Regions from separate parts of the Streptomyces sp. NPDC005706 genome, predicted to be linked through region 2. Evidence: riboswitches for the same ligand, from Rfam matches in the RefSeq annotation. Region 2 holds a riboswitch; the other holds the start of a gene.
What was found. Region 2 has a riboswitch for cyclic di-AMP ahead of ABZ478_RS21795 (transglycosylase family protein). Riboswitches for the same ligand answer to the same signal wherever they lie in the genome.
Positions count from the first base shown of each region.

Region 1: linked by a shared signal. The riboswitch ahead of ABZ478_RS28790 (peptidoglycan DD-metalloendopeptidase family protein) and the one ahead of ABZ478_RS21795 (transglycosylase family protein) in region 2 are both predicted to bind cyclic di-AMP.

Region 1 covers NZ_JBEXYS010000023.1:111,476-115,856, reverse strand. The annotation lists gene ABZ478_RS28795 (alpha-galactosidase) at 1-1,896, shown strand, start outside; cyclic di-AMP (ydaO/yuaA leader) riboswitch at 2,167-2,362, shown strand; gene ABZ478_RS28790 (peptidoglycan DD-metalloendopeptidase family protein) at 2,367-3,368, shown strand; gene ABZ478_RS28785 (SGNH/GDSL hydrolase family protein) at 3,623-4,381, shown strand, end outside.
Region 2 covers NZ_JBEXYS010000013.1:110,561-114,941, forward strand. The annotation lists gene ABZ478_RS21785 (cytochrome P450) at 1-713, shown strand, start outside; gene ABZ478_RS21790 (transglycosylase family protein) at 862-1,920, shown strand; cyclic di-AMP (ydaO/yuaA leader) riboswitch at 2,097-2,269, shown strand; gene ABZ478_RS21795 (transglycosylase family protein) at 2,274-2,966, shown strand; gene eno (phosphopyruvate hydratase) at 3,306-4,381, shown strand, end outside.

The DNA of each region.
Region 1 (4,381 bases), on a different contig from region 2:
CCCGTCGAGGGCGGCCCCCGCTTCGTCCGTCCCGCCCTCTGTGTGCGCACCGACGAGCGGCGCGGCACCGAATGGCGCTTCGTGTCGTACGAATGCGACCGGGACGGGACGGGAGACGGCACCGAAGGCGCGGAGCTGCGGCTGCGCTTCGACGACGACGGACTGGCGATCACCCTGCACTACCGCATGCGCGGTGACGTCGTGGAGCGCCGGGTCACCCTGAACAACGGCGGGCACACGCGCGTGGAGCTGCTGCGCGCCGACGCCGCCACCTGGACCCTGCCCGAACGCGACGGCTGGCGACTGTCGCAGCTGCACGGCCGCTGGGCCGCCGAGTCCCTGCTCACCCGCGCGCCGCTCACCCACGGCGAGAAGGTCATCGGCAGCCGCCGCGGCCACACCGGCCACCAGCACCTGCCCTGGGTCGCCCTCGACACCGACGCCACCGAGGAACGCGGCGAGGTCTGGGGCTGCGCGCTCGGCTGGTCCGGCTCCTGGCGGATCGCCGTCGCCCAACTCCCGGACGCGCGCGTGCAGATCACCGGCGGGGCCGGCCACGACGACTCGGGCCTGCTGCTCCTGGCGCCGGGGGAGTCGTACACCACCCCCGTCTTCGCGGGTCTGTGGAGCGACGGCGGCTTCGGCGGGGCCAGCCGGACCTGGCACGCCTACCAGCGCGCGCATGTGATCCCGGACGCCGAGCGGGACCGGCCGGTGCTGTTCAACTCCTGGGAGGCGACGTTCTTCGACATCTCCGAAGAGCAGCAGGCGGCGCTCGCCCGGCGCGCGGCCGGCATCGGCGTCGAGCTGTTCGTCGTCGACGACGGCTGGTTCGGGGCCCGCACCAGCGACCGGGCCGGGCTCGGCGACTGGACCCCCAATCCCGACCGGTTCCCGCACGGCCTCAAGCCCCTGGCGGAGCAGGTGCACGGCCTCGGCATGCGGTTCGGCATCTGGGTCGAGCCCGAGATGGTCAACCCGGACAGCGAGCTGTACCGGGCCCACCCCGACTGGGTGCAGTACCAGCCGGGCCGCAGACGGACGGAACTGCGCAACCAGCTCGTCCTCAACCTCGCCCGGGAGGACGTCCAGGAGTACCTGTGGGAGCGGCTGGACACCCTGCTGTCCGGCGCCCCCATCGACTATGTGAAGTGGGACTTCAACCGCTGCTTCACCGACGCCGGCTGGCCGGGGGAGCCGTACCCGCAGCGCCTGTGGGTCGACCACGTCCGCGCGCTGTACGCCCTGCTGGACCGGCTGCGCGCCGCCCACCCCCGGGTCGCCTTCGAGTCGTGCTCGGGTGGCGGCGGCCGGATCGACCTCGGCGTGCTGAGCCGCACCGACCAGGTGTGGACCTCCGACAACACCGACCCGCTCGACCGGCTCGCCATCCAGCACGGCTTCAGCCAGATCCACCCCGCGCGCGTGATGGCGGCCTGGGTCACCGACAGCCCGAACACGCAGCTCAACGGCAGGACCAGCTCCCTGCGCTTCCGGTTCGTCAGCTCCATGGCGGGTGTGCTCGGTATCGGCGGCGACCTCACCGAGTGGACCGACGAGGAACTGGCCGAAGCCGGGGAGTGGGTGGCCCTCCACAAGGAGATCCGGCCGCTCGTCCAGCAGGGCGACCTGTACCGGCTGCGGCCTCCGACGGGCGGCCTGAGCGCCGTCCAGTACGTGCTGGGGGACGAGGCGGTGGTCCTGGCCTGCCTCCAGACGCAGAGCTACGGAGAGCCGGTACCGCGCGTACGGCTGCGCGGACTCGACGCGACGGCATCGTACGAATGCCGCGAAACGGGCGAAGTTCACCGAGGTGCCGTTCTGCTGCACCACGGACTGCCGACCGGGCTGCACGGCGATCTGGACGCGGCAGTTTTCCGCCTGCGCCGTATCTGACCCTTATGTCCTGACTGACCCCTTCGTTACAACTCGGTGTGGAATGGGGGCGCCTGGGGGAGTGGCGCGTGAGGAGCGTCATAGCCGTGACCGTCCGCTGTTCGTCATGTCCACCTAATCCCCAAGCGGATACGGCAACTTGACCCGACCGCGCGGGTGCGAATTCACGCACCGTGACCACGAATATCCCATTTGGATCTTCTGGCACGTGAACGCCGGGAATCGGTCGCTTGTTTCCGCGCGTCGGGCTCGCTTACGTTCGCCATCAATCCGGACGGAACGCCGAATCCTGCCGCCGCCCGGAGTCCCACACACATGACCCGTGCGCGGCAGGAGCGGGGGACCCAACAGGTACGACTGCCTGTCCCGGTCTCCGCGACAGGCTCGGGGTGCAGCCGCGCACCGCGCGGCCGGGCAGCTCCAGCCCGAACCCGACAGCTCACCCCGCAGGCGCCGGAGAGGAATGCGTCATGCCCGCGAAGGGTAAGCACCGCCGTCCCAAGACTCAGCGTTTCACCCGTTCCGTCGCCGTCGCCGGAACCGGCGGTGCCGCACTGGCCCTGCCCCTGCTGGGTGCCACCGGAGCGCACGCCGTCACCGCGCAGCCCGTCTCCGGAAAGACCGTGCAGTCCGTGGCGAAGACGGCGGCCGGGAAGACCGCCGCGCAGCAGGCCTCCGGCGTTCGCACCTACACGGTGAAGTCCGGCGACTGCCTCGCGAAGATCGCCGGCGAGCAGCACGTGAGCGGGGGCTGGCACCGGCTCTACGCGGACAACCGGCAGACCGTCGGCGAGAATCCGGCCCTGATCCACCCGGGTCTGAGGCTGTCGCTCGGCAAGAAGGCCGCCGCCCCGACCCGCGCCGAGTCCCCCGCCCCCGCGCAGCCTTCGAAGGCCCGCGCGGAGGCCCCGGCGAAGGCCGCCCGGTACACCCCCGCGACCCCCGCCGTCCAAGCGTCTCCGGTGGCCCAGGCCACCAAGGTCGCCCCGGCGTCTCCGGTGGCCCAGGCCACCAAGGTCGCCCCGGCGTCTCCGGTGGCCCAGGCCACCCAGGCGGCCCCCGCCACCGGCTACAACCTCCCGGTCGCCGCGCCCACCGTCGGCACCGCGTACCACGTGGCGGGCAGCATGTGGTCCAGCGGCTACCACACGGGCGTCGACTTCGTCGTCCCCACCGGCACCTCCCTCAAGGCCGTCGGCGCCGGCACCGTCGTCTCCGCCGGCTGGGGCGGCGCGTACGGCAACCAGGTCGTCATCAAGCTGAACGACGGCTACTACGCCCAGTACGCCCACCTCTCGCAGCTCTCGGTGTCGGCCGGTCAGACGGTGACCCCGGGGCAGCAGGTCGGCCTGTCCGGCGCCACCGGCAACGTGACCGGCCCGCACCTGCACTTCGAGATCCGCACCACGCCGAACTACGGCTCGGACGTGGACCCGGTCGCCTACCTCCGCTCGCACGGCGTCGCCCTCTGAGCCACCGGCGCCGAGGGACGCGCTCCTCACGACCACCTGCCTGACACGCCTCCGAAGGCCGGACCCCCGATCCCCGGGTCCGGCCTTCGGTGTGTCCGGACGGTCCCCGTACCGGCCGTATTCCTGGGTTGGCAATTTCTTTAAGGGTGTCTCATCTCACCGCTAGTCAACCCCTGCCTACGGTCGCGTAAGTCACATCCAAAGGTGAATCATGGTCCGACGTGGCAGACGATTCGAAGAGTGACAACACATCAGTGATCGGGTCGTACGTGGCGGTGGGGGACAGCTTCACCGAGGGCGTCGGCGACCCCGGGCCCGACGGGGCGTTCGTCGGCTGGGCCGACCGGTTCGCGGTCCTGCTCGCCGACCGGCGGCCCGAGGGCGACTTCAAGTACACCAACCTCGCGGTCCGCGGGAAGCTGCTCGACCAGATCGTCGAGCACCAGCTTCCCAGGGCCGTCGAACTGGCCCCGGACCTCGTCTCCTTCTGTGCGGGCGGCAACGACATCATCCGGCCGGGCACCGACCCCGACGAGGTGGCCGAGCGCTTCGAGCGGGCCCTCGCCCCCCTCGCGGCGGCCGCGGGCACGGTGATGGTGACGACCGGCTTCGACACCCGGGGCGTGCCGGTGCTCAAGCATCTGCGCGGCAAGATCGCCACCTACAACGGGCACGTCCGCGCCATCGCCGACCGGTACGGCTGCCCCGTGCTCGACCTTTGGTCCCTGAGGTCCGTCCAGGACCGCAGGGCCTGGGACAACGACCGGCTGCACCTCTCGCCCGAGGGGCACACGCGCGTGGCGCTGCGCGCCGGTCAGGCCCTCGGCCTGGAGATCCCGGCCGACCCGGAGCAGGCCTGGCCGCCGCTGCCGCCCCGGGGCACCCTGGAGATCCGCCGGGACGACGTCCACTGGGCCCGCGAGTACCTCGTCCCGTGGATCGGCCGCCGGCTGCGAGGCGAGTCCTCCGGGGACCACGTCACGGCGAAGGGCGCGCTCTCGCCGGACGACATC
Region 2 (4,381 bases):
GGTCGGTGAAGAAGATGCGCGGCTACCTCGCCGAGCTGATCCACCGCAAGCGTGCGGCACTGCCGGAAGAGCCATCCCCGGGCGAGGACCTGATCTCCGGCCTGATCCGCGCCTCCGACCACGGTGAGCACCTCACCGAGAACGAGGCCGCCGCGATGGCCTTCATCCTTCTGTTCGCCGGCTTCGAGACGACCGTCAACCTCATCGGCAACGGCACCTACGCCCTGCTCAACCACCCGGAGCAGCGCCACCGGCTGCAGAACTCCCTCGCCCGCGGCGAACAGGGTCTGCTGGAGACCGGTGTCGAGGAACTGCTCCGCTACGACGGCCCGGTCGAGCTGGCCACCTGGCGGTTCGCCACCCGGCCGCTGACCCTCGGCGGGCAGGAGATCGCGGCCGGCGACCCGGTGCTCGTCGTCCTCGCCGCCGCCGACCGGGACCCGGAGCGGTTCGCCGGTCCCGACGTCCTGGACCTCTCCCGCGGGGACAACCAGCACCTCGGCTACGGCCACGGCATCCACTACTGCCTCGGCGCCCCGCTCGCCCGGCTGGAGGGCCGGACCGCGCTCGCCACGCTCCTCACCCGCCTCCCCGACCTGCGGCTCGCGGCCGATCCGGCCGACCTGCGCTGGCGCGGCGGGCTCATCATGCGCGGCCTGCGCACCCTGCCCGTGGAGTTCACCCCGGCCACGGAACAGGCCGTACAACCGTAAACATGACGGGCGTTCAACTCTGTGATCTTCACGTGATCTGTGCGGCATGAACTTGTGACAAGTGATCGTATGCCTATACGTTCACCCATCAACGCGGCCCGAGCATTGGGCGCCGCGTCGGTCCCGCTGTCGCACGAAAGGCTTCCGCATGCTCTCCGGGAACGGTCGTCACCGTCGCCCCCGTCAGGCTCCGGCTCTTCTCGTCGCGGCCGGAGTGACCGGCTCCGCCATCGCCATCCCGCTCCTCGGTGCCGCGAGCGCCAACGCCGCCGACGGCACCACCTGGGACAAGGTCGCCGAGTGCGAGAGCGGCGGCTCGTGGAGCGCCGACACGGGCAACGGGTACTACGGCGGACTGCAGATCTCCCAGGACGACTGGAACGCCTACGGCGGCACCAAGTACGCCGCCACCGCCGACCTGGCGAGCCGTTCCCAGCAGATCGCCGTCGCCGAGAAGATCCTCGCCGACAAGGGCACCACGCCCTGGACCACCTGTGCCCTGCTCTCCGGCCTGACCTCCGACTCAGGGTCCCTGGACGTCGACACGGGCGTCGCAGGCTCCGGGAAGTCCGGCTCGGACCACGGCGGGTCCGGCGACTCCTCCGGCTCCACGGACTCGTCCGATTCCGCCGGTGATTCCGACTCGTCCGGTCTGCCGGATTCCTCCTCCTCGCCCGACTCCTCCGACTCCGGCTCCGAGTCCGACTCTTCCTCGGACTCGGTCGGCAAGTCGTCCCCGGACGCGGGCGAGAGTGCCGGCTCCAAGGGGTCGGACAAGGGCACGGACACTCCCAAGTCCGACAAATCCACCTCGCCGCGCGCCGGGGAGTCGCAGGGGAGCGAGTCCGCGACCCCGGACCCGGTCGTGGAGGACTCGGACAATTCATGGCAGACCGGCGGTTCTTGGAGCCTCGTCGACACCGGAGCGCTCAGCAGTGGCGGACGTCACCGCGGCGGCAGTGCGGACGAAAGCGTGACAAACGGTCAGGACGCCTCCTCGTCGGGGAAGCACGCCTCCCGCGGGACGGACACCTACACCGTGCATGAGGGCGACACCCTCGCCTCCATCGCCGACTCCCTTGACGTGGACGGCGGATGGCACGAGCTGTACGCCCGGAACAAGAAGGCCATCGGTACCGACCCGAACCACATCTCCGCCGGTCAGACCCTGGAAGTCGGTAGCGAAACGGGCCAAAAGCAGCGGTAGTTGACGACCGGATTGGGCGTCGATGTCCGTTTCGGTGAAAGTGTGGGATGAGTCTCAGAAGCCCTGATCGTCTTTGAAATTCCCTCGATCGCGTGTCTACGGTCGTGACCGCTCGTCACCACGAGCCCCGGCTGTCGCAACGCCGAATCCTGCCAGCGGCCGCCCGGGAACAGTCGTCGCGTAAAGCGCCGTAGGCAGGAGCGGGGGACCCAAGGTAAGTGCCGGAACCAGCGGTCACGCTGGAACCGGCTAGGGGTGGAGCCGCGGCCCGTGAAAGCGGGCCCGCGGCCGGGCAACTCAACCGGCCCGAACCCGACAGCTCACCTCGCAGGCGTCGGTGAGGGGATCCATCCATGCTGTTCTCCAGCAAGGGCAAGCACCGTCGTCCGTCCAAGGCCACCCGTGCCATCGCGCTCGCCGGTGTCACCGGCGCCGCCGTCGCCGCCCCGCTGATGGCGGCCGGCAACGCCTCCGCCGCCACCACCTCCGAGTGGGACGCGGTCGCCCAGTGCGAGTCCGGTGGCAACTGGTCCATCAACACCGGCAACGGCTACTACGGCGGTCTGCAGTTCTCCGCCTCCACCTGGGCCGCCTACGGCGGCACGCAGTACGCCGGCCAGGCCAACCAGGCCTCCAAGGCCCAGCAGATAGCCGTCGCCGAGAAGGTCCTCGCCGCCCAGGGCAAGGGCGCCTGGCCGGTGTGCGGCAAGGGCCTGTCGAGCACCCCCAACAGCGGCTCCGCCCCGAGCGGCTCCTCCAAGAGCACCTCCTCGGGCAGCACCGCCACCCGCTCCACCGACCAGCAGGCCGCCTCCCGTTCCAGCGAGCGTCCGGCCGCGAGCGCGAAGAAGACCGTCACCACCCCGACCGGCAAGAAGGTCAAGAAGGGCGACGGCGAGTACAAGGTGGTCAAGGGCGACACCCTCGGCACCATCGCCGAGAAGCACAAGGTCGACGGCGGCTGGCAGAAGCTCTTCAAGCTGAACAAGGACATCGTCGAGGACGCCGACCTCATCTACCCGGGCCAGCAGCTGCACCTGAAGTGACACCTGGCTCCGACCGGAACCACAGTGCCCTCACAAGGCCGTCCCCCAAGCTGAAGGCCGCGTGAGGGCCATTCCCCCCGTCCCCCACGGGCTCCCCGCCCCGGTGCGTGTTCCCCCATACGCACCGGGGCGGGGCTGTGTTTTTCCCGGCCCCTTTCCCCATTCGTTCGCGGAACCTCACCGAACCGCTTTGTTCCGGGCAGGAACAATGGGTACCGTCTCCCTGTCCACGGGACGGTCGGTCGGTGGCCGACGCCCCTTGGACGGTTAGGCTCTAGTCGCAAGGCAGAGCCGTAAGGCACCCCGCCCCGCACTTCCAGCGTCACATCCATGAAGGAGATGCTCGTGCCGTCCATCGACGTCGTCGTAGCCCGGGAAATCCTGGACTCCCGAGGCAACCCCACGGTCGAGGTCGAGGTCGGCCTCGACGACGGCAGCACGGGTCGTGCCGCCGTGCCGTCCGGTGCCTCCACCGGTGCCTTCGAGGCCATCGAGCTCCGTGACGGCGACCCCAACCGCTACCAGGGCAAGGGCGTCGAGAAGGCCGTCCTCGCCGTCATCGAGCAGATCGGCCCGGAGCTCGTCGGCTACGACGCCACCGAGCAGCGCCTGATCGACCAGGCCATGTTCGACCTGGACGCCACCGACAACAAGGGCTCGCTCGGCGCCAACGCCATCCTCGGCGTCTCCCTCGCCGTCGCGCACGCCGCCTCCGAGGCCAGCGACCTGCCGCTGTTCCGCTACCTGGGCGGCCCGAACGCGCACCTGCTGCCGGTGCCGATGATGAACATCCTGAACGGCGGCTCGCACGCCGACTCCAACGTGGACATCCAGGAGTTCATGATCGCTCCGATCGGCGCGGAGTCCTTCTCCGAGGCCCTGCGCTGGGGCACCGAGGTCTACCACACGCTGAAGAAGGTCCTGAAGAGCAAGGGCCTGTCCACCGGCCTCGGCGACGAGGGCGGCTTCGCCCCGAACCTCGGCTCCAACCGTGAGGCCCTCGACCTCATCCTCGAGGCCGTCAAGGAAGCCGGCTACGCGCCCGGCGAGCAGATCGCCCTCGCGCTCGACGTCGCCGCCTCCGAGTTCTACAAGGACGGCAAGTACCTCTTCGAGGGCAAGGAGCGCTCCGCCGCCGAGATGACGGAGTACTACGAGGAGCTCGTCGCGGCCTACCCGCTCGTCTCCATCGAGGACCCGCTGTTCGAGGACGACTGGGCCGGCTGGAAGATCATCACCGACAAGCTCGGCGACAAGGTCCAGCTCGTCGGTGACGACCTGTTCGTCACCAACCCCGAGCGCCTCGCCCGCGGCATCGACGAGGGTGCCGCCAACGCCCTGCTGGTCAAGGTGAACCAGATCGGCTCGCTCACCGAGACCCTGGACGCCGTCGAGCTGGCCCAGCGCAGCGGCTT